DNA from 3 places in the Priestia sp. TRM10 genome. Region 1 is predicted to be linked to each of the others. Evidence: predicted binding sites of a transcription regulator. Region 1 holds the regulator's gene; each other region holds the start of a gene.
The links. The regulator LexA, encoded in region 1, represses DNA repair genes until DNA is damaged. The targets are predictions, from matches to a motif close to CGAACATATGTTCG.

Region 1 (7,417 bases):
TTTATCCCTCTGTTTAGATACAACAAGAGGACCAATTACAAAACGTTCAAATGTATAACCATTTGCTTTACAAAATAAGAAATGACCAAGCTCATGGCAAAGGACAGCAAGTAAAACAGCAAGAAGTGGGAGCACTCCAATAACGACAAAAATCCCCCAATCAAACGTAACATAAGTAATGAAAGTGAAAATGATAAATAAAACAAAGTAAGGTAGCGGAAATTTAAACGTGTTCACTCTTTTCCATTCCTCCAGTTTTAGTTTCAATCTTTCATATGCCTTACTCTCTAAACAAAGTGAGACAGGTATCTTTTATGTTATGTTTCGTTCTCTCTCCTTCTTTCTCCTTGTTCCATTCAAAGGTTTTCAAAAAAAGAAGAATATAGGAGAGAATGGATGTTTCTTTTTAGACTTACATTTTTCGGTCAACTTTCTCAGACAATTGGTCTATTTTCTGTTCCAATCGTGCTAAATGTTGCTGTTTCTTTTTTTGTTGCTTTATCATCTTTAAGGTGAACTGTATGATAAAGCCTACAATGGCAAGAAGAAGAAGCATCATCAATAGTTGATAAATAGCATCTCCGATAGCAAAGCTTCCCATCTACTTCCCCCTTTACATACCCGAGTTAAAAATATCCAATCACCCTTATAATACCATATATATCCAAAGATTTTAACATAAAAAAACCACCCTCTCTATTGTGATACTGTACAATAGAAAAAGTGATTTTCAGACGGATTCCGCTATTATGGTAGCTTTCACAATCGAGAAACAAACCAAATGCTTGTCCTTTGTAAAGATGAAGACAAATTACTTGTCAATTTGACTGTTCATAGCTTTCATCATTTGGTTAATTTTCTTTTGCGACGGCTTCATGCCCATTTGCATCATCATCATTTTGAGCATTTGCTCATTAATTGGTGGATTTTTCTTTAAGTAGCTCATCATATATTTACGAGCAATGAAAAATCCTAGTGCTATTCCAACAAGTAATGCTAGAACACCAACTAGAATGGGTACCCACATAGTTATATTTCCTCCTTCATGTTGTCTACATTACAGTGTACTAAAACACGTTTTATTATACAACACTTCATCTACAATTTCTCTATTTTACCCAAATTTTCTTTGGTCCTCAACAGGACTTTTCAACCAATTGTAGTGTCCGTTTTCAGAATTTGTAATAAAATAGCGAGAATCATACGTTGCTAACAGTTTTAACACAAGATGCTCTATTTTATACGGGCCGTTTGCATGTAAAATCATAAGATGATCATTCATGCAAAGAGCAGCTTCACTTCCGTTTTGTTGACATACAAGAAGTGATCCTCTCATAAATACCCGAAAGCGAGGAAGCCCCTCAAACCCATCTCGCAAATATTCGCGCACTTCTAAAACCGGCACAAGGTTTGTAATATAGCGTACTTGTTTTTCAATTTCTTTATAATAAACATGCTCTTTATGTTTATATTCCTTTAAAAGACCGCCAATCATTTCTGGTCTCGCCCCGTAGTGAGTCCAAAACGGCTCTTTAATTGAATAGAGTTCATAAGTTCTCAACGCTCGTTCTCCCCTTTGCGTCTTTTCCTATTATTATAAAGGGAAAAAGAAAAAAGGCTTGTCTATCGCTGACGAGGAGAAGCACTTGTTTTGTCGAATTGAAAAAAAGACTGTCATAACGACAGTCTTTTTTTCATTACTGTAGATTTTATGCGTTTAATAAATTTTTCACGCGAGCTACAACATTTTCAGGAGAGAAGCCGTATTCTTCTAATACTTTTTCTCCTGGGCCAGAAGCACCGAAACCGTCAATTGCTAGAACTTCGCCTTCTCCGCCTACATATTTATGCCAGCCGAATGAAGATCCCATTTCAATGCCAAGACGTTTTGTTACAGCGCTTGGAAGTACGCTTTCTTTATAGTCAGCTGATTGAGCTTCAAAACGATCAAATGACGGAATGCTAACAACTGCAACATCGATATTGTCTTTTTTAAGCTCTTCTTGTGCTTTCATAGCTAAACCTACTTCAGAACCTGACGCAAGTAAAAGCGCATCTGCTGTTTCTTTTTGTGCAGGAGAAACAACGTAAGCACCTTTTGAAACACCTTCGTATGCTTCTTCGTGCGTAATATCAAGCGTTGGCAAACCTTGACGAGTAAGCACAAGCATTGTTGGTTGATCAGTAGATTCAATTGCTAAGCGCCATGCTGCTCCAACTTCCATTGCATCTGCTGGACGCAATACAGAAAGATGAGGCATTGCACGGAATGATGCAAGTTGTTCAACAGGCTCATGTGTTGGACCATCTTCACCAACAGCAATGCTATCATGTGTGAACACGTATGTTACAGGTGTTCCCATTAAAGCTGAAAGACGAATTGCTGGACGAAGGTAGTCAGAGAATACGAAGAACGTACCGCCAAATGGTTTTAAACCGCCATGTAAAGCTAAACCATTTAAAGCTGCTCCCATTGCAAATTCACGAACACCGAACCAAATATTACGTCCGCTGTAGTCTTCTGCTGTAAAGTCACCAGAATTTTTAATTGTTGTTTTGTTTGAACCAGCTAAATCAGCAGAGCCGCCGAAGAAAGATGGAATGTTTTCAGCAATCGCGTTTAGCACGTCTCCTGAAGATGCACGTGTTGCAACTTCCTTACCAGCTTCAAAGCTTGGTAAAATGCTGTTCCAGTCTACGTCTACTTCGCCTTTTAAAGCTTTTTCAAACTGCTCAGCAAGCTCGCCATACTGCTCTTTGTATTCTGCAAAAAGCTTGTTCCATTTTTCTTCGCTTTCTTGTCCTTTTTGAACAATTGTACTTTCAAAATGCTCGTACACTTCATCAGGCACATGGAAATCTTGTTCAAATGTCCAGCGATAAGCTTCTTTTGTTAGCTTCATTTCGTCTTCACCAAGTGGTGCACCGTGAACACCTGATGTACCAGACTTGTTTGGAGAACCATAACCAATTACTGTTTTCACTTCAATTAATGTTGGACGTTTTGTATCTTTTTGTGCTTCTTCAATCGCCGCATTAATTTCTTCAATGTTGTTTCCGTCTTCAACACGGATAACTTGCCATCCATATGCTTTGAAACGATCTTCTACGTTTTCAGAGAATGAACGATCAAGTTCACCATCTAATGAGATGTCATTAGAATCATAAAGAACAATAAGACGACCAAGTTGTAAGTGTGCAGCAAGTGAAGCAGCTTCGCTTGCAACCCCTTCCATAAGGTCTCCGTCTCCACAAATCGAATATGTATAGTGGTTTACGATGTCAAAGTTCTCTTTGTTGTAAGTTGCTGCTAAATGTCTTTCACCCATAGCCATACCTACAGCCATTGCGATACCTTGTCCTAGTGGACCTGTTGTTGCTTCAACACCAGCTGTATGACGGTATTCTGGATGTCCAGGCGTTTTACTTCCCCATTGACGGAAGTTTTTGATTTCGTCCATTGATAGATCATAGCCTGAAAGGTGTAGAAGGCTATACAGAAGCATTGATCCGTGACCTGCTGATAACACGAAACGATCGCGGTTAAACCATTCAGGGTTTTTCGGATTATGATTCATAAATTTTGTCCATAAAGCATATGCCATTGGAGCTGCGCCCATCGGCATTCCAGGGTGTCCTGAGTTTGCTTTCTCAATTGCATCAATAGAAAGTGTGCGAATAGTAGTGACTGATAAATCTTCAATACGTTGTGACATTTTCTTTCCTTCCTTTCTGCTAACAAAAATCTAATAATAACTCTATCATACTAATATTGCCTTGATTTGTACAACAATTCAATAGCAATTATATCATTTCTCATTAACGCTGTTTTCACTCATAAAATACACAAAAAGGCCAGAGTATAGCACTATTTCTCCTCTAACCTTTTTATGATAACCCATTAATTTAATTTGTTACGTTTTTGACTCTCTTTTAGCTTTTTCGGTGTAACATCATTGCCTTCTGGATCGACAATTTTGACCGAATGTAAAGAATTGGTCATTGATTTACGAAAAGTTTGTAAATATTCTTGTCGTAAATTTTTTTGTTCAGAAGCTTCTTTTTCTGTTAAACCTTCTGTTTTTGATTTGTTTGCAAGCTCATTAATTCGAGCAATTTTATCTTTTGATAACATTGTATTCTCCTTATAAAAAGTTCTCGTTTATGTACATATCGTACAAAAGAGAGGGTAAATTAGCAAGTAAGTTACCTTATTCTATTTCAATGTCCATTTTTTCATTCTCTTCTTGTTCTTTCATATGTTCCTGATAGCGACGGTGAACTGTTGCTTTGCTAACATCATACCCTAATCCTCTTAGCGTTAAAGCAATATCATAAAACGTCAGCTTTTTAGCTCGAAGTCTTATAATGTCTTCAATAGGAACTTCTTTTTTATCTCGTCCACCGCTTGTTCTATTTTTTAAGTTTAGTTCAGGTTTATATCCGTTTTCTACAGCTCTCTTCATTCCCCGCTTAATTTTAAAGCGAACAATTTGGCGCTGATATTCTTCAACAGCAGCTAAAATATTTAAAACCATTGTGTCACTTTCAGATAAATAAAGCTCACCTTGTTCATTCAACGTATAAACTTTAGCACCCGCTTTTTTCAGCTCATGCATAAGCGCTACTTTACTGTTGCCACGTCCAAGTCTTGTATCATCCTGTACAAGAAGCACATCTCCTTTTCCTTCTTGAAAAAGAGTGAGTGCTTCAATAATTCCATCACGTTCAACGTCATATCCACTATGACGCTCTTCAATAACTTTTATAATTTCAAAACCGTGCTTTTTAGCAAGCTCTTCTAACTCTTCTCTTTGCCTTATTAATGATGTTGTTTGACTTTCTTTTTCCGTGCTTACCCGACAATAAATAATCGCTCTCATATTTCGCCCCTACACAGTGTTTTTAATCTATTATTTCATGAAAGAAAAGAAAACAGCAAGAATCTATTACTGTGTTTTAGCAACAAGCGCATTGTTTAGTTTTTCTTTTAAAACTGGAATATAAATTTCTTCGCCTTCTTTGAGGTCTTTCTTCTCTATATTGTTCTGCTTCTCGACCCAATCTATAAAATCAACGGTTGAAAGCTGATGATTCCCTTGATACTCGTTCGCTAATCCCCAAAGCGTGTCACCTGCTTTAACGGTAACAATCGCATATTGATCAAGCTCTGGCTCTTTTGACACGTTTAATATAATAAATGAAAAAAGTGCAAGTCCTGCAAAAAATGTGACATAGTATGTAAGTGAATTAGTCCTCGTTTTCATCTTTCTCCCACCTTTAAGAATGTATGTTCGGAATATATGTTCTTATTTTATCTCTTTCATTCTTTTATTGTCAACGGATTTTTTTCGAACTTATGTTTGTATCTATGAAAAAACCATGTTATAATCCTAGTAAGATTGAGCTAGATTTGAGGTGAATCCCAATGACAAAGTTATCGAAGAGACAGCAACAGATTTTGAGTCATATAAAAGAATGTGTAAAACTTAAAGGATATCCCCCGTCAGTACGCGAAATTGGTGAAGCAGTCGGACTTGCATCAAGCTCAACGGTTCACGGGCACTTAGCTCGCCTTGAAAGCAAAGGATTAATTCGACGTGACCCTACAAAACCGCGTGCAATCGAGATTCTGGACTTAGATCAAACAAACGATGTTCAAAAAAATAATGTTATTAATGTTCCGGTTATTGGTAAAGTAACAGCAGGACAGCCTATTACAGCTATAGAGAACATTGAAGAATATTTTCCGTTACCTGATAAATATGTGGCTCCTGATGAGCACGTATTTATGCTTGAAATTGTTGGAGATAGTATGATTGAAGCTGGAATTCTAAATGGCGATATGGTAATTGTGAGACAACAACAAACAGCAAGCAACGGCGATATTGTTGTTGCTATGACAGAAGAAAATGAAGCAACAGTAAAACGTTTCTTTAAAGAAGAAAACTATATTCGTTTACAACCTGAAAACGCCACAATGGCTCCTATTATTTTGAACAATGTTTCAATTTTAGGAAAAGTTATTGGCGTATATCGCTCGATTCATTAGAAGGCGTAAAAAATCCCTCTTACTTATTTAAAGAGGGATTTTTTACGCTATGTAGTGATCATGTACAACCTTCGCACTCGTAATAATGATCTTTTGCTTCAATAACTTTGATCAATTTGCCAATCTTCACATCATCTTCATCTGTGAACTCAATATCTGCCACGCGCTCTAGAATTTGAGATGCTGCCTCTTCTTCACTTTGCGCAACAACGCTAAATTCTCCTTCTTTCTTTAGCGAAAGCACTTCGTATTGAAATAAATAACGATTCATTTTCCCCTCTCCTTTCCTATAAAGTATATCCTAATATACACTAGCAGAAAGAATGCGCGCAAGAAATCTGATTACGCTCTTTCTCTTCTGAGATGCCAAACAAAGAAAAGTTTGATACAATGTTTGCTTAAGAGTACAAATGCTACTGGCATCATGATAGAGAAAGTGGTGAAAAGCACATTGGAAAGAACCGAAAGAACAAGAAATAGAAAAAGAAGACGTCGACCAAGATGGGGCCGCATTATTCTAGCGCTCATCCTTCTTGTAGTCGTCGCTGGAGGAATTTATAGCTTTATTCAATATAAAATAGGACTCTCTGAAGCTCAAGATGGAAGTTTCGCAAAAGACGGAGAGCTTTATGATGACTTTAATGGCTCACTTCCTAACGACGGAAAAATGAATGTCCTTTTGCTTGGAAGTGATTCACGAGGTGAAGATCACGCTCGTACAGATTCTATCCTTATTGCACACTATGATCAAGACGCAAAACAACCTAAAATCGTTTCCCTTATGAGAGACATGTATGTTGACGTTCCAGGACACGGAAAACAAAAATTAAATTCTGCCTTTGCTTTTGGAGGACCTGAGCTTTTACGTAAAACAATTGAAGAAAACTTCGGTGTTGATATTAATTACTATGCTGTCGTAGACTTTCAAGGCTTCCCAAAAGTCGTGGACGCGATTGCTCCAGACGGTATTACCGTAACCGTTGAAGAAGAAATGTCTTCTGGTATTGGTATGACCCTTCATGAAGGAAAACAAACATTACATGGTGATAAACTTCTGGGCTATGTTCGCTTCCGTCACGATAGTTTAAGTGATTTTGGACGTGTTCAACGTCAGCAAGAAGTGCTAACAAAACTGAAAAAAGAAGCCGCAAGCATTGGCAGTGTCTTCAAACTTCCAAAATTGCTCGGTCTTACAGATCCGTATGTTGATACAAACATTGATCAAAAAACACTTCTACTCCTTGGAAAAGACTTTGCTACAGGAAGCACTAAGGAAGTTAAAACACTTCGCCTCCCTCTTGACGGTACATTTGAAAATGCCCGTGAAGACGTTGGAGCTGTGTTAAGTATTGATAAAGAAGAAAA
Region 2 (7,417 bases), 160 kb from region 1:
TCGCTTTTCCAATATCATGAAGCAACCCTGCACGGCGTGCAAGAACGGCATCTTCCCCAAGCTCTGCTGCCATAAGGCCTGCTAGGAAAGCCACTTCCATTGAGTGTTTTAAGACGTTTTGACCATAGCTTGTACGGAACTTCAAGCGTCCTAAAATTTTAATTAAATCTGGATGGAGTCCGTGAACACCAACTTCGAATGTTGTTTGTTCTCCAACTTCTCGAATGTACTCATCAACCTCACGACGAGATTTTTCGACCATTTCCTCAATACGAGCTGGATGGATACGTCCATCTTGAACAAGTTTATCAAGTGCAATTCTTGCTGTTTCACGACGAATAGGATCAAAACCTGATAAAATGACTGCTTCTGGTGTATCATCAATAATAAGATCAATACCTGTTAATGTTTCTAGTGTTCGAATGTTTCGGCCTTCACGTCCGATAATTCGTCCTTTCATTTCGTCGTTTGGCAAGTTAACAACTGATACTGTTGTTTCAGCAACGTGGTCTGCTGCACATCTTTGGAGAGCAAGCGACAGGATTTCTTTTGCTTTCTTGTCCGCTTCTTCTTTTGCTCGATGTTCACTTTCTTTAATCATCACGGCCGCATCATGTGAGAGTTCATTCTCTACGCGGTCAAGAATAATTTGCTTCGCTTCTTCACGCGTTAAGCCTGAAATTCGTTCAAGCTCTGTTTGGTGAGCGGCTAGCATTTCTTCCGCTTTGCTTTCCATTTCTTCTATTTGTTGTTGTCTCTGTGTAAGAGAATGTTCTTTCCCTTCAAGTGCCGTTTCACGCTTGTCTAGCGTCTCGTCTTTTCGGTCAAGGTTCTCTTCTTTTTGCATTAAGCGATTATCTTGTTTTTGAAGCTCTGTTCGGCGAGTTCGAATTTCTTGCTCAGCTTCTGTACGAAGCTTGTGAATTTCGTCTTTCGCTTCTAGCAATGCTTCTTTTTTCAAGGATTCTGCTTCGCGTTTTCCTTCGTCCACAATCTGTTCCGCAGCACTTTTCGCGCCTGCGATCTTCGCCTCTGCAATAGATCTGCGAATAAAATACCCAACAACAATACCGACGATTAAGGTAAGCAAAGCGGAGATGATTGTAATAGTTTCCATCCTTTTCACCTCCTCTTGCTATAAGTAAATTGTCTTGTCGGCATGTACATTTTTCATGTTTCCATATACATACAAAGGCTTGTAAAAAAAAGCCGTCGCTATAAAAAAAGCGACCCGATTTTTGAGTCTTATATCAAAGCGAGCCGAACGGTAAGCAAAGCTTTTGACTCATGTTAACACATGCTCATTGAGTACGTGTCCGTTCTCCTATTCCATTGTAACATCAATTCGCTTTTTTACATAGCAACTGATTCATTACATTAATATAAGATATACATATTAATTGTAAAGGTGGCAAAATTTATTGTCAAGCCTTCCAATTTGTTCAAATTCTTTTCTTTGAAGGGATAAGAGTAATTTTCCACCTAGTTCCATTTTCTCCACTACTCTCTCTTTTTATGCTTAAAAGCTTTTCTACTCTATGTATATCAATATTTTATTATAAAAAAAAGGCTGAAAAAATCAGCCTTTTATTCTGGAACTTCTACTTTTTCTTGCTCTTCTGCCGGTTGTACCATCTCTTCATCTAAACCATGGTGAAGACGAATTTGGTTACGAATCTCAGCAGCAATCTCTTTATTTTCTTTTAAGAACTGTTTCGCATTCTCGCGACCTTGTCCAAGACGTTCTTCGTTGTAAGAGTACCAAGCACCGCTTTTTTGAACGATATCAAGTTCAGAACCGATATCTAAAAGTTCGCCTTCTCTTGACACACCTTCCCCATACATGATATCTACTTCAGCTGTACGGAATGGTGGTGCTACTTTATTTTTTACAACTTTAACTCTTGTTTTGTTTCCGACAACGTCGTTACCTTGTTTAAGCTGTTCTGCACGACGAATTTCAAGACGAACAGAAGAATAGAATTTAAGCGCGCGTCCACCAGGAGTTGTTTCTGGGTTACCGAACATTACGCCCACTTTTTCACGAATTTGGTTGATGAACAAAGCAATTGTGTTAGACTTGTTGATTGCACCTGAAAGCTTACGAAGAGCTTGTGACATTAGACGAGCTTGTAAACCAACGTGTGAGTCACCCATTTCCCCTTCAATCTCTGCTTTTGGTACAAGAGCTGCAACAGAGTCGACAACAACAATATCAACAGCACCGCTTCGTACAAGAGCTTCTGCGATTTCTAACGCTTGCTCACCTGTATCTGGCTGTGATAAAAGAAGTTCATCTACTTTTACACCTAAGTTTCTTGCATAAACTGGATCAAGAGCATGCTCTGCATCGATAAAAGCAGCTTGTCCACCTTCTGCTTGTACTTCTGCAATGGCATGTAGAGCAAACGTTGTTTTACCAGAGCTTTCTGGGCCGTATACTTCTACAATACGTCCACGTGGGTATCCACCTATTCCAAGTGCCACATCCAGCGCAAGTGAACCACTTGGAACGCTGGAAATCTTACGTTCAGTGTCTTCTCCTAATTTCATAATAGAACCTTTACCAAACTGTTTCTCAATTTGCTTTAAAGCCATATCTAATGCAGCTTGACGATCGCTCAATTGATTTCCTCCTTTAGCGCTTTGAAAGCACAATGTATTAAAACTATTGCTAGTATAATAGTCTGTTTTAAAAGCGAGTATCTCCTCTCCCACACGTTATTTTTCGGTGGGAGCTTCTATTACTACTATACATCTTTTTGAGTCATTTGCCAAGGAAAAAGTCGAACATTCATTCGATTTTTTCTCTGTAAAAAACAGCGAGCTTTTATAGCTCACTGTCTTCTTTTAATAAGTAATATGCTCCATAGTTGACGGTTCTTTTGCGAATCCCTTCTCTTGTTCCTTGAAGGTTCAGTTCGTGAACAACCGTTTCTTTCCCTTCGATGGCAAGTCCAACAAAAACATGTCCAACAGGATGCCCTTCAGCTGTGTTTGGACCCGCAACTCCTGTGAAACTAATTCCTACTGATGTATTAAACTTTTCTTTTATTTTCTCAGCCATTTGGCGCGCACATTGTTCACTAATTGCGCCATGTTTTTGAAGAACGTCAGTGTCCACTCCTAAAACATGTTCTTTAATATTATCATGATATGTGACAATGCTGCCTCTCATATGCTCACCAGAACCTGAGATACTTGTCATTCTTTCACTAAACAAGCCGCCTGTTAAGCTTTCAGCACTTGCTAATGTCCAGTTCTTTTCACTAAGCTTTTTGAGCGCTTCAGAAAACAATGTTGTTTGGTCATATCCATAGAAGTATTCGCCAACGCGCTCTTGAATTTTATCTTCAATTTCTTTTAGTAAAGCTAATGCCCCTTCTTCTGTCTCATGCTTAGCTGTTAAGCGAAGCGTAACTTCCCCATCTCCTGCAAGCGGTGCAATTGTTGGATTGCTTTGAGCTTCTAAAAGATCTTCAATTTCCGTCTCGAGCTGTGATTCACCAATCGCAAAAAAGCGCAGCACGCGAGAAATAATTTGATCTTTTACACCAAGGCGGTCTAAGATGTGAGGTTTTGCATAATTTTCAAACATTGGCTTCATTTCTTTTGGTGGTCCTGGGAGCATAATGTACGTTTTACCGTCAGCTTCAATGTACATTCCGGGCGCCATGCCGTGATCATTTAATAACACATCTGAGCCTTCTACAACAAGTGCCTGCTTTTCATTATTCGGTGTCATCACTCGCTTTGTTTTTACAAAATAGTCTTTGATAGAGGCAAGTGACTCCTCGTGTGATACAAGCGATCTTCCTAGTGATTTTGCAACGGTTTCTTTTGTTAAGTCGTCTTTTGTAGGCCCTAATCCGCCTGTGAAAATAAGAAGATCTGCGCGTTCCTTAGCTGCTTCAATCGCAGTTTCTAGACGTTTTGGATTATCTCCTACAACTGTGTGATAATATACATTCACACCTAGTGATGCAAGCTGTTTTGATAAAAATTGAGCGTTTGTGTTTGCGATTTGTCCAAGCAAAAGCTCAGACCCTACACCAATAATTTCTGCATTCATCAAAATCGTCTCCTTTAAATATATGTAAAAGGGATTTTAAACAAATTGTCTAAAATCCCTTTTCCTCTTATTTAGAGTTAATAAACACGTGCTTTCCTTTTACAAAGTAGTCCCATCCTGAAATAACGGTGAAAATAACCGCTATCCAAAGGGCAATCTCTCCAAACGGAATAGAAAGAAGAGAAAACGGTACATTGTGTAGAAGGAGCGCAGCAATTGCTACAATTTGAGCCCATGTTTTAATTTTGCCAAGCTGTCCAGCAGCAGATACTTCTCCTTCACCTGCTAGTAAAAGACGAAGACCTGTTACAGCAAATTCTCGGCTAATGATAACAATAACCATCCACGCCGGAGCAAGCTCAATATCTACAAGAACAATAAGAGCTGCTGAAACGAGGAGTTTATCTGCTAACGGATCTAGAAATTTCCCTAAGTTTGTGACCATGTTAAGCTTACGGGCATAGTAGCCGTCAATCCAATCCGTTGTTGAAGCAATGATAAAAATAATGGCTCCAACAAGATCTACAACAGGTAAGCTTGTCTCCCCAACATGTAGCGTGCCCCAATCAAAGCCCGCTAACATAATAATAAGAAAAATAGGGATTAAAAATATTCGTGCTACAGTAATCTTATTTGGTAAATTCACAGTTGATTCCTCCAGTTATTCGGTACATACCAAGCTCGTATAGAAACGATTATGATTCGCTATTCGCTTCAGATCCATCATATTGAATGAAAACGTTCTGCGTTACGTTTTGCTTCGGATCGCTTGGATATTGAACAACTTCACCATTTACTTTCACTTCAACACCAGGAGCAAAACCAACTCGGATTTTCACCTCTTGTTCATTCGTTAAATCAATGGTTTCTGTTTTGCCCTTTTGAAGCATACTGCTAAAGAAAGAGTTGCCTTTGCCATTTGTTACGCCTACCCATGAAGGAGTTGTAGCCGTAGCCGTTAATTCAAGCTTAAACTCGTCTGCTCCTTCAAGCTTGTATGTGCCTGCATTTGCTGCACCTTCTACAGCTGTAAGCTTGGATTTAGATTCATCTTTATCCGACTCTTTTTCCTCTTCTTTTTTAGCGTCTTCTTTCTTTTCTGCTTCCTTATTATCATCCGTTTTTGTTGATGTTTGCTCACTGTCATCGTTACTATCTTCTTTTTGTGCATCTAATGACTGCTCTGACTGTGATTCGACTTGCGAATCAGTGCTGTTTGCCTGCTCTTTATCGTCTTTGTTGATGTAAAGAGCAATCACCCATCCTAAGACAAGGACACCAACTACAACAGCCGCAATGATGGCTTTTGGCAAGGCATCAAGCACTTTTGAATTTTTAGGAGCTACTTCCTTTGTTCTTGTTTTTACACGAGAAAGCTCTTCTGGAGCGACTTGGTGCTGTGCGGACGGTATGTCAGCCTGATACTGTTCAAACGTCTGTTCAACGTTTAACCCAACAGCTTCACAATACTGCTTAATAAACGCGCGCACGTAAAATTTCCCCGGCATTAAATCATAATTTCCTTCTTCAATTCCTGCCAAGTAACGCTTTTGGATTTTTGTTTCCTTTTGTAAATCTTCAAGCGATAAGCCTTTTTCAATACGTGCTTCTTTTAACCTTTTTCCTAACTCTGTCAATGCTAACACCTACCAATTATGCTAAAAATCAAACATAGAAAAACCATTCCCATCAATGAGGGATGGACCTTCAACGGGTTCGTATGTAATTTCCTCTTCTGGAGAGTTGCGTAATTCAATAATATAGGAAAAATCATCGAGTGTATACTCACTATTTTGCACAAAAATATCTGGATGTTCGATAATTTTTGTCGCATCAAGTCTCATCACTTCTCGCACAAGCTGCCAATGTTTTTCACTTGCCCGTTTTGTTGAAACAATACCGTCTAGAATAAACAAGTTATTTGGACTATATTCATCTTCAATAAGCTGACTTCGAATCGTTTGTTTTAAAAGCGTTGAGGAAACAAAAAGCCATCTCTTGTTCGCACAAACACTTGCAGCTACAATAGATTCTGTTTTCCCTACCCTAGGCATGCCTCTAATCCCAATAAGCTTATGACCTTCTTTTTTAAAAAGCTCTGCCATAAAATCAACAAGCAAACCGAGCTCATCACGCACAAACCGAAACGTTTTCTTATCATCCGCATCGCGCTGAATATAGCGACCATGACGGACAGCAAGTCTATCGCGAAGTTTTGGCTCACGAAGCTTTGTTACCACTATATTATCCATCGTCTTTAAAATAGATTCAAGTCTTTTAATTTGGTCGTTAGAATCACAGCGAAGCAAAAGACCACGGCGCTGATCGTCTACTCCGTTTATCGTCACGATATTTATCGCTAACATCCCTAAAAGAGAGGAAATATCTCCGAGTAAACCAGGACGGTTCTTTTGGATCTGATATTCTAAATACCATTCAATCTTTTCCATTGTCCGTGCTCCTATCTCCATTAATTCTTTCCATTCCTGCCTGTTTCTTTTCTACGTTTATGTATTCTAATATAAATGATTTTGTGGAAATAATAAACCATGAGTATGAATTTATGAACAATATTTTCAAAAATACACAAAAAAAGAGAGGATTACTCCTCTCTTATTTTTGTGACCCGTTATTTTGCACAAGTTTTACCATCATGTTAGCAATTGCGTGTTGCTCATCTTTAGAAGCAACGCTCCAAAGATCTGCTAAAATCTTTTCTTGCTCTGTTTTTGCTTCTACTTGGTTTGCTAAGTAATCGCCAATTTTATAAGCAAATTCTGAGACAACTTCATTATCCATACCTTGGTTTTGAGCATGGTGAAGACGATCTCCTAAAAAGTTTTTCCACGTATCCCAGTTTTCTAAAACAGACATGAGGAACCCTCCTTGTTTGTAGTTTCGTTCCTTAGTTTGTCTGTTTTCTTGGCTTTTATGTATACCATCCACCATTTGCTGAAATAATTTGTCCTGTAATATAGGACGCTTTCTCTGATAATAAAAACTCAGCAACATTTGCCACTTCATCTGGACGGCCCATTCTGCCAAGAGGAATTTCTTCTTCCATCATTCTTTTTTCTTCTTCGTTAAAGTCAGCAACCATTGGTGTATCGATCACACCAGGAGCGATCGCATTAACGCGAATGCCGCTTAGTCCTACTTCTTTTGCCAGCGCCTTTACAAATGCATTTTGAGCTCCTTTTACAGTTGAATAAACGGTTTCACACGAAGCACCTGTTAATCCCCAAATCGATGAAACAAGCACAATGGATCCTTCACGCTTACGAACCATAGAAGGTAGAAGCTCTCGCACAAGACGAAGGGGAGATTGAACGTGAAGCATAAGCA
Region 3 (7,417 bases), on a different contig from region 1:
TTTCCAAACCAGCCTGCTCTGCTTAATAAATAAAAGGATTCTGAAAAAAGCTGGTATGGTTTTTCTCTCCATAAGTCTATAATCTTTGGTAACGTTGTACCTCTTAACAAGGATGCAGCATAAGCTGACAAAATCAACACAACAAACCATATAGAAAGGTGGCTTCCCTTTCTTTTCCACTTCCCTGTTCCTGTTAAACATAAGGCAAGAAGGATGTAAAGAAGAGAAGGCCCATAGTACCCCATCCTAATAAACATAAAAAATGGAAACACAAGTAAAAAACTTGATGCTAGAAAAGACATCCTGTCCCGTACCGTAAATGAAGCCCATGAAAGAAGAAAAAGAGGAAATGTGATATAAGCACTTGAAAAAACAGGACCAATGCTAACAAAAGTTCGACTCCCCTTTACAGTCCCAAAGAAATACATATAAAGAAGAAATAAACACCCTACTATATAAAAGAACAATCCTTTATTTTTTAATTTTTCATAGTTAAAAAACATAAGCAATCCAACAATACATACGCTAATCGAAACACCTATACTGTGCATTTTGAGCATATCTGATGAAGAGACTTTCGTAAAAAGAATAGGAGTTAGGAAACTTAATGCTATTAAGGAAATCATCGTTAAAAGAGCAAACCAATCTACAATAGGTCGATGCAGTTTATTCATCTTTTTCCCAATTTGAGCTGGACTCCCCATTTGTTCAATTGTTTTCTTTTCTGCTTCTTCCTTCGTCATTCCTTCTTCTTCCCATAAGGAAGAAAGCTCTCTCATATGTTGATAGAGCTCTAGTCGAACGACTTTTTTCGCTTCCTTAGAACGAATATGAGCTGTAACCCGATTTAAAAAAGCTTCTTTCATATCCATTGATTACTCTCCCAAACTCCAACTTTGGGCAAAAGTCTTCACTTCTTTTCTCATATCACTTGCTTTTCCTAACACTTTCGCTCCTGTTTCTGTTAACTTGTAATATTTTCGCTCAGCTTTCCATTCGCCTACAATCCAACGTTTGTTCTCAAGTTCGTGAAGAAATGTATACATCATCCCTTCTTTCCCTTCGAACGCAAAAAGAGCTTGCGACTTTAAGGCAGTTAAAATTTCCATTCCGGTTTTTTCTGTTCTCACAAGTTGCAACACAGCGAAAAGTATCTTATTTTTTTCACTATCCCCTCCATTTATGGAAGAAGAAATAGCACGACGGTGCCGATCTGTAAACTGTAAATCTTTAAAAACCGTATTCTTCATCGCTTTTTTTAAGGATGCTAATTTTTCATCCATTGTTATGCCTCCTTTAATTCATCTTTTAAAAGCTCTTTTGCTCTTCTAAGGCGTGTTTTCACCGTATTTTGTTTAATACCAACAAGCTCTTCAATTTGTTTTAGCGACATCTCTTCAAAATAGAAAAGGTAAATAACTTCTCTATATTTTATAGGTAGATTCATGACAACACTTACTAAACTTTCATCTTCACTTTTTTGGATTACTTCTTCTTCAACACTTTTTTGCTTAGGAGAAGAAAAAAGCGAGAGTTTTTCAGATACCATAACTTTTCGGTAGTGCCAGCTTTTAAAATAATCTTTACAGTGATTAATCGCAATCCTCCATAGCCATGTTTTCATTTTAGCTTGCCCTTTATATGTAGGAAGTGCTTTGTAGCACTTTACGAAAATTTCTTGCGTCAAGTCTTCCGCAATTTCGCGACTTTTCACATATGAATACACAAGCTGCAGCACATCTTGGCCATAATCAATCATGAGTTCTTGAAGTACTTCATCACACTGATCCTCTTGGATTAGCTTTTCGAGTGCAACCTCACTCATTCTGACACCCCCTTCTTCTCTTTTCATTTGACGAACTCCCCTCTCTAAAAGTTTGGTTTTTTAACTTATGTTTTTATGGACATACTAATGCTATATGTATGAAAGGAGAGATTAGATGAGTCAATACTCTGGTTTAATCGTTTCAGGACACTATGTTAGAGAAGAAAATATGTTTTATATTCGAGCAATTAACGATATTTTTCATTCTTCATCTTATACAAAGGATGAACTGAACTTTTTTTATGAACAAATAAAAAAAGGTGGCTTCCTCAATTTTGAAGACCCTGCTCCTCTTTCACATACTGAACAACATATGCTTCTTAATGATTTAAAAGAGATTAGCCATCTATACTCTCTTTAGCTATTTTCTTAGAAACCTTTTATAATTTCTACCCTTTTTGCCTATTTTTTCAAAAATACCTTTACCTTTTTCTGATTTTTCTATATAATTACATCGTTAAGAAAAAAATTCCAAGGAGGTCGACATTTATGAAAAAGTTTGCGCATACTCTTGATTGCTGCCGTTTTTCTGTATTCCATCCGACCTTCCGTGGAGTGAAATAAGTTTTATTCTTTTCACGTTCTACGCCACAGGACGGATGATGTTCTGTGGCTTTATTATGTTTAAAGCCATGAGTATTCTCGTGGCTTTTTACTTTGAAAGGAGGTGAAAAGAATGACGCTCAACTTAATATTTTTTACCATTTCATTTAAAAAGCGGAAGTATACAAACGAAGAAATCGAGTACAACGAGTTTGTAGAAAAGATTATGAAAGAACAGCACGATAAGATTATTAACTATTACTACCACAACTAATAAATCCATTTTGAAAGGTGATGATATGTATGAAAAGAATGACACTATGGAAAAGAATCCAAATTACACACTATATAGAGAGTGACTCAACATAGCCTTTTTGGAAACGGTAAGCTGGACGAATTCAGAAAATAAAGTAAACTATACTAATAGACTTTTATTTTTTGGTAGGAGGAACAGCAATGAATACCGTTATTTCGCTAGACAACATTTCATGGATCAGACAAAAGCAACCGATTATTAAAAATGTGTGCTGGACCATACAGGAAGGTGAACACTGGGCACTTGTTGGTCGAAACGGCTCTGGGAAAACGACACTTTTAAATATGATTAACGGCTATCTTTGGCCAACAAAAGGAAGCATTTCTGTTCTTGGAGAAACGTTTGGTCGCGTTAATTTACAAGAGCTTCGCAAGCATATTGGAATTGTTAGCTCTTCTCTTAGCGAACGATTTTCTTCAACAGTGCTCTGTGAAGAAGTTATTGTAAGCGGAAAATTCGCTTCTATTGGATTATATGACCAAACAGAAGAGGCAGATTTTGAAAAAGCGACTGAGCTTATGAAGATGCTTGGAATCAAAGGTCTAGCAGCCCGAGAGTATGGTATCTGCTCACAGGGTGAAAAGCAAAAGGTGCTTATTGCACGAGCTCTTATGGCAAATCCCAAGCTTCTCATTCTTGATGAGCCATGCAATGGCCTTGATTTACTTTCACGTGAAGCATTTTTAGAAAGTATTGAAACACTAGCATGTCTTGAGGATGGTCCGACCTTAATTTATGTAACACATCATATTGAAGAAATTTTACCTGTTTTTAACAAAACTTGTTTATTAAAAGATGGAGAGGTCTATGCTCAAGGAAATAAGGAAGAGCTTTTAACCTCTAAAACGTTATCAACTTTTTTCAACGTTCCTCTTGAAGCTCAAACAGAAAACGGAAGAACTTACGTTAAAATTCTTCAACAAGAAAAGCGCTAAACAATTATGTTTAGCGCTTTTTCCATGCTCCATATTTTTTCTTGAAGTTTTCTTCAAAAGAAGAAGATTTTTGAATATGATGAACTCCTCGGTGTAAAAGCGGCTTATCAAATTCTTTATTAATATCCTCTACAACATCTAGGATTTCTTCGTCTTGGATTTCATTTTCATATGTAAACAAGCTAAGCTGTTTTAATGATTGCTCTTTTTCTTCAACCCGAAGAGCTGTTACACCAAGAAGGCGTACAGGAGAACCGTTCCAGTGTTTGTCAAACAAAGAAGAAGCAACTTGAAAAATATCTTCTTTCTCTTCAATTGGATTCATCAATTGCTGACTTCTTGTTACAGTTTGGAAATTGGCGTACCGTATCGTAATTTGGATATCGTCTGTTACCGTATTTCTCAATTTCATTCGTTTGCTAACCGTTTGAGACAAGCTATTTAACGTGTTTAATAGTAGTTCATCATCGTCACTATTAAAGGCAAGCGTTGTTGAATTTCCTATGCTTTTTACCGTTGCTGCCGCATCAGGATCAACAGGGCGTTCATCTATTCCATTTGCACGCTTTTTTAGCTGTGGTCCTAGAATACCAAGTAAAGAAGATAACTTCCTCTCTTCTTCCCGAGCAAGGTCCCCTATCGTTTGAATTCCAATACTGTGAAGCTTTTCAGCCGTTTTTTTGCCAATGCCGTGCATTTCATGTACCATCTTTGGCCACAGCTTTTTTTGAACATCTCTTTTTCTTAAAATAGTAATGCCAAGCGGTTTTTTAAAATCAGAAGCCGTTTTCGCTAAAAATTTGTTCGGTGCAATTCCGATTGAAACAGGCAAATCGTATTTTTGTAAAATATCTCTTCTAATTCTTTCAGCAATTTCAACAGGCGTACCAAGCTCATGGCAGTTCGTAATGTCTAAGTACCCTTCATCAATTGAAGCAGATTCAAGCAACGAGCTTATCGTTGATAAATAGGTGAAAAGGTTTAGGGATGCTTCTCGGTATAGAGAAAAGTTAGGCGTGCAAACAACAAGCTCTGGACATTTCTTCCTTGCCTCCCACAAAGGCATTGTTGTATAAATTCCATATTTTCTCGCTTCATAATTGCACGTTAAAATAATTCCTCTTCGCTTCGTTCCTGCTACTGCAACTGGTTTACCTCTCAAAGATGGATTGTTCGCAATTTCAACAGAGGCGAAAAAAGCATTTGCATCAATATGTAAAATAACACGTCCCTTTTTTGGATACATCGATTTCATGAGCATCTTCCTTTAATATCGCTTTCCCTTTATCTTACCAAAAGAACGTATGTTCCTCAACAGATATAAAAAAGGATAAGTCCATATAGGACTCATCCTTTTTCAAACTACCCGAACAGTTTCTTCTGTTGCTAATTTTACATTTCCAGCTAAAGCTCTTGAAATCATACATGACTCTTCCGCTTTATGTGCTAGACGACGCGCTTTCTCAACTTGAAGAGGAGTTGATTCCGCTTTTAATGTAATAACAGGCTTATGCATTATGCTTTCATATGTAAAGATGTTGTTTGTAACATCCACAACAGCATCTGAATGAAGAGTTAAACTCTCTACCCCAATGTCTGCTCTCTCAAGCATAGCAGCAAGTGTTATCACATAACACGTTGCAGCTGCTCCGAGCAGCATTTCATCAGGATTTGTTCCAACTCCAGGGCCGCCCATTTCTTTTGGAATCGAAATAGAAGACGTTAAATTCCCTGCTTCAATATGCCCGTCGCTGTTTCTTCCTCCATTCCAAACGGCTTCTAATTGAAAAGGATGTTTAGCCAATGTAATTCCTCCTTCTAAGTGTTTGACTTTGTCACTATAGCACACATTACGAAAGGCGCGTACTTTTATGCTCTTTGTTTTTCCTTATCTTTTTTTGTATATAAGCAATAACTAAAAGAAGCAGTGGAAGCATTTGTGGCACAATATGAATCATAATAATATTATGTCCTGTTCCTTCTTTAATGTGCTCAGGATAGCTGCTTGCAATTGACATTGAAAGGAAGAGAAGTAAAATGCCGAATGGATATGTGAGCTTTTTATAGTCTTTAAATTTAAATAATTCTGCAGTGCCAATCAAAACAGCGTAAAAGAAAATACTAATTTTAAAGAATCCACCAAGAATAAGATAAACCATAAAAAACACATCAAGACGCTCTAAAAAATTAGCTACTTCAATTCTTTGAATTGTTCCGAGTAAGGGAAATTGAGAGCGCTCAAAAAGATCTAATCCAAGTACAGATATGTTAATCACCATTGTAAGCGTTAAGTTAATTCCACTTAACAAAATAGCTGAAATTCCTGCTATTGTACTTTTAGACTTATCCTTTAAATAAGGAAGAAGCATTAAAAATACAACCATTTCTCCGAACGGAAAATAGATCGTTGACGTTACTAATGTTTTCAATACAGGTTTCCAGCCATTTTCAAGAATCGGTTTTAAATTACTTAAATCAATAAGGCCTGACGCCATGATTAAAATAAAACCAGGTATAGCTAATAAATAAAGAAGGGCAAAAAACAGCTCACCTGTTCTAGCAATAACTTCAAACCCTTTATAAACGGCATATACCATCGTCATCATCATTAGCATACTAATGATAAATAAAGGGGTATCTACGTACGAGAATGCAATAAGAAACTCTCCGAAATCACGCAGCACCCGTGCAGATATATAAAGAAAATAGATAAGATACATCACAGCTACAATACGTCCTAGAAATGGGCCAAGAATTTTTTGAACATAGCTTGTTAGAGGTTCATCTGGATAATATTTGTACAGGCGATCGTAGAGAAAAAAGAGACATATCCCACTAAACATCCCAAGCAAAACAGCAATCCACGCATCCCTGTCAGCGCCTCCGCCAAGACCAACAACAAGAGCACTTCCATGTTCAAAAAAGATAATAAGAAAGAATAGTTGTTTTGTACTGATTTTAATATTTTCCACGTTATTCACACTTTCTGTTACCGATTAGGATTAGAAAGGAACGGTTGATTACGAAGACCTGTTCTACGGATAAAAGCGTTGACGTTTACCTCCACATCTACTTCAGTAAATCCTTTTACATTCCAATCGTCTTTCACTTCTTTCCATTTTGTTGGACTATGTTCATAAATCGTTCTTCCAAACCCAAAAATATCACTTTTATCCTTTTTCGCTCTTTTTACTGTTTTCATTACTTCTTGTTCAATTCGCTTCTCCCATAATCTTTCTATTTTTTGAATAGTCTGTGGATCTCTTAAATCAACAGAAACATTAACTCCATTAATGTTTCCTTCTGTTTCGATATTCATCAGAATAATAGGGCGTCCATGCTTCCATTTGACATTAAGTTTTGATTTTGCTCTTATTGTTTGTAGTGCAATTGCTTTTTTATGATTTTCCCAGTCTATGCTATCTACAATGTCTTTCACTTTATTTGTTGACCACAAAATTCCGTGCACATTGTCTCCTTTTACCCAATCAATTAGTTTTCCTTCTCTAAAAACAGCAATGCCGCTTGCTTCTACCTTTCCCTTTGGGTCACTTCCTTGGATACTTTCTTGCATTGATCCTTCTTCTGCACTACCTTGAATCGAAATACCGTTAATAATAGGTTCTATTCCATGAGAAGTGATTTTTTGCAAAACTTCATCAACATTTACTTTTATATTCTGTCCTCCATTGTCTTCCGCATTTTCAAGCATTTTGTTCACATAAACGGCTGGAATTCGATCAATAGGAGTTAAGTTTTTAATTACGTTCTCAGCACTTGTACCTTTTGCAATCACAA

Region 2: the regulator LexA is predicted to act here: its motif matches at 2,788-2,801, upstream of recA (recombinase RecA).
Region 3: the regulator LexA is predicted to act here: its motif matches at 4,917-4,930, upstream of ACK3CR_RS13650 (DNA polymerase IV).

The regions. Positions count from the first base shown of each region.
Region 1 covers NZ_JBJZOT010000015.1:490,931-498,347, forward strand. The annotation lists gene ACK3CR_RS19240 (site-2 protease family protein) at 1-237, opposite strand, end outside; gene ACK3CR_RS19245 (DUF4083 family protein) at 413-601, opposite strand; gene ACK3CR_RS19250 (YneF family protein) at 812-1,033, opposite strand; gene sirA (sporulation inhibitor of replication protein SirA) at 1,115-1,561, opposite strand; gene tkt (transketolase) at 1,710-3,716, opposite strand; gene ACK3CR_RS19265 (DUF896 domain-containing protein) at 3,902-4,135, opposite strand; gene ACK3CR_RS19270 (YneB family resolvase-like protein) at 4,212-4,883, opposite strand; gene yneA (cell division suppressor protein YneA) at 4,950-5,267, opposite strand; gene lexA (transcriptional repressor LexA) at 5,429-6,052, shown strand; gene ACK3CR_RS19285 (hypothetical protein) at 6,111-6,323, opposite strand; gene ACK3CR_RS19290 (LCP family protein) at 6,477-7,417, shown strand, end outside.
Region 2 covers NZ_JBJZOT010000015.1:653,475-660,891, forward strand. The annotation lists gene rny (ribonuclease Y) at 1-1,117, opposite strand, end outside; gene recA (recombinase RecA) at 1,588-2,625, opposite strand; gene ACK3CR_RS20090 (competence/damage-inducible protein A) at 2,831-4,072, opposite strand; gene pgsA (CDP-diacylglycerol--glycerol-3-phosphate 3-phosphatidyltransferase) at 4,140-4,718, opposite strand; gene ACK3CR_RS20100 (helix-turn-helix domain-containing protein) at 4,768-5,718, opposite strand; gene ACK3CR_RS20105 (YmfK family protein) at 5,731-6,522, opposite strand; gene ACK3CR_RS20110 (DUF3243 domain-containing protein) at 6,686-6,946, opposite strand; gene ymfI (elongation factor P 5-aminopentanone reductase) at 7,002-7,417, opposite strand, start outside.
Region 3 covers NZ_JBJZOT010000013.1:454,582-461,998, reverse strand. The annotation lists gene ACK3CR_RS13680 (FtsW/RodA/SpoVE family cell cycle protein) at 1-872, opposite strand, end outside; gene ACK3CR_RS13675 (PadR family transcriptional regulator) at 876-1,283, opposite strand; gene ACK3CR_RS13670 (sigma-70 family RNA polymerase sigma factor) at 1,286-1,825, opposite strand; gene ACK3CR_RS13665 (hypothetical protein) at 1,941-2,186, shown strand; gene ACK3CR_RS13660 (YrzI family small protein) at 2,502-2,642, shown strand; gene ACK3CR_RS13655 (ABC transporter ATP-binding protein) at 2,825-3,619, shown strand; gene ACK3CR_RS13650 (DNA polymerase IV) at 3,630-4,874, opposite strand; gene ACK3CR_RS13645 (OsmC family protein) at 4,977-5,423, opposite strand; gene ACK3CR_RS13640 (GerAB/ArcD/ProY family transporter) at 5,470-6,591, opposite strand; gene ACK3CR_RS13635 (Ger(x)C family spore germination protein) at 6,609-7,417, opposite strand, start outside.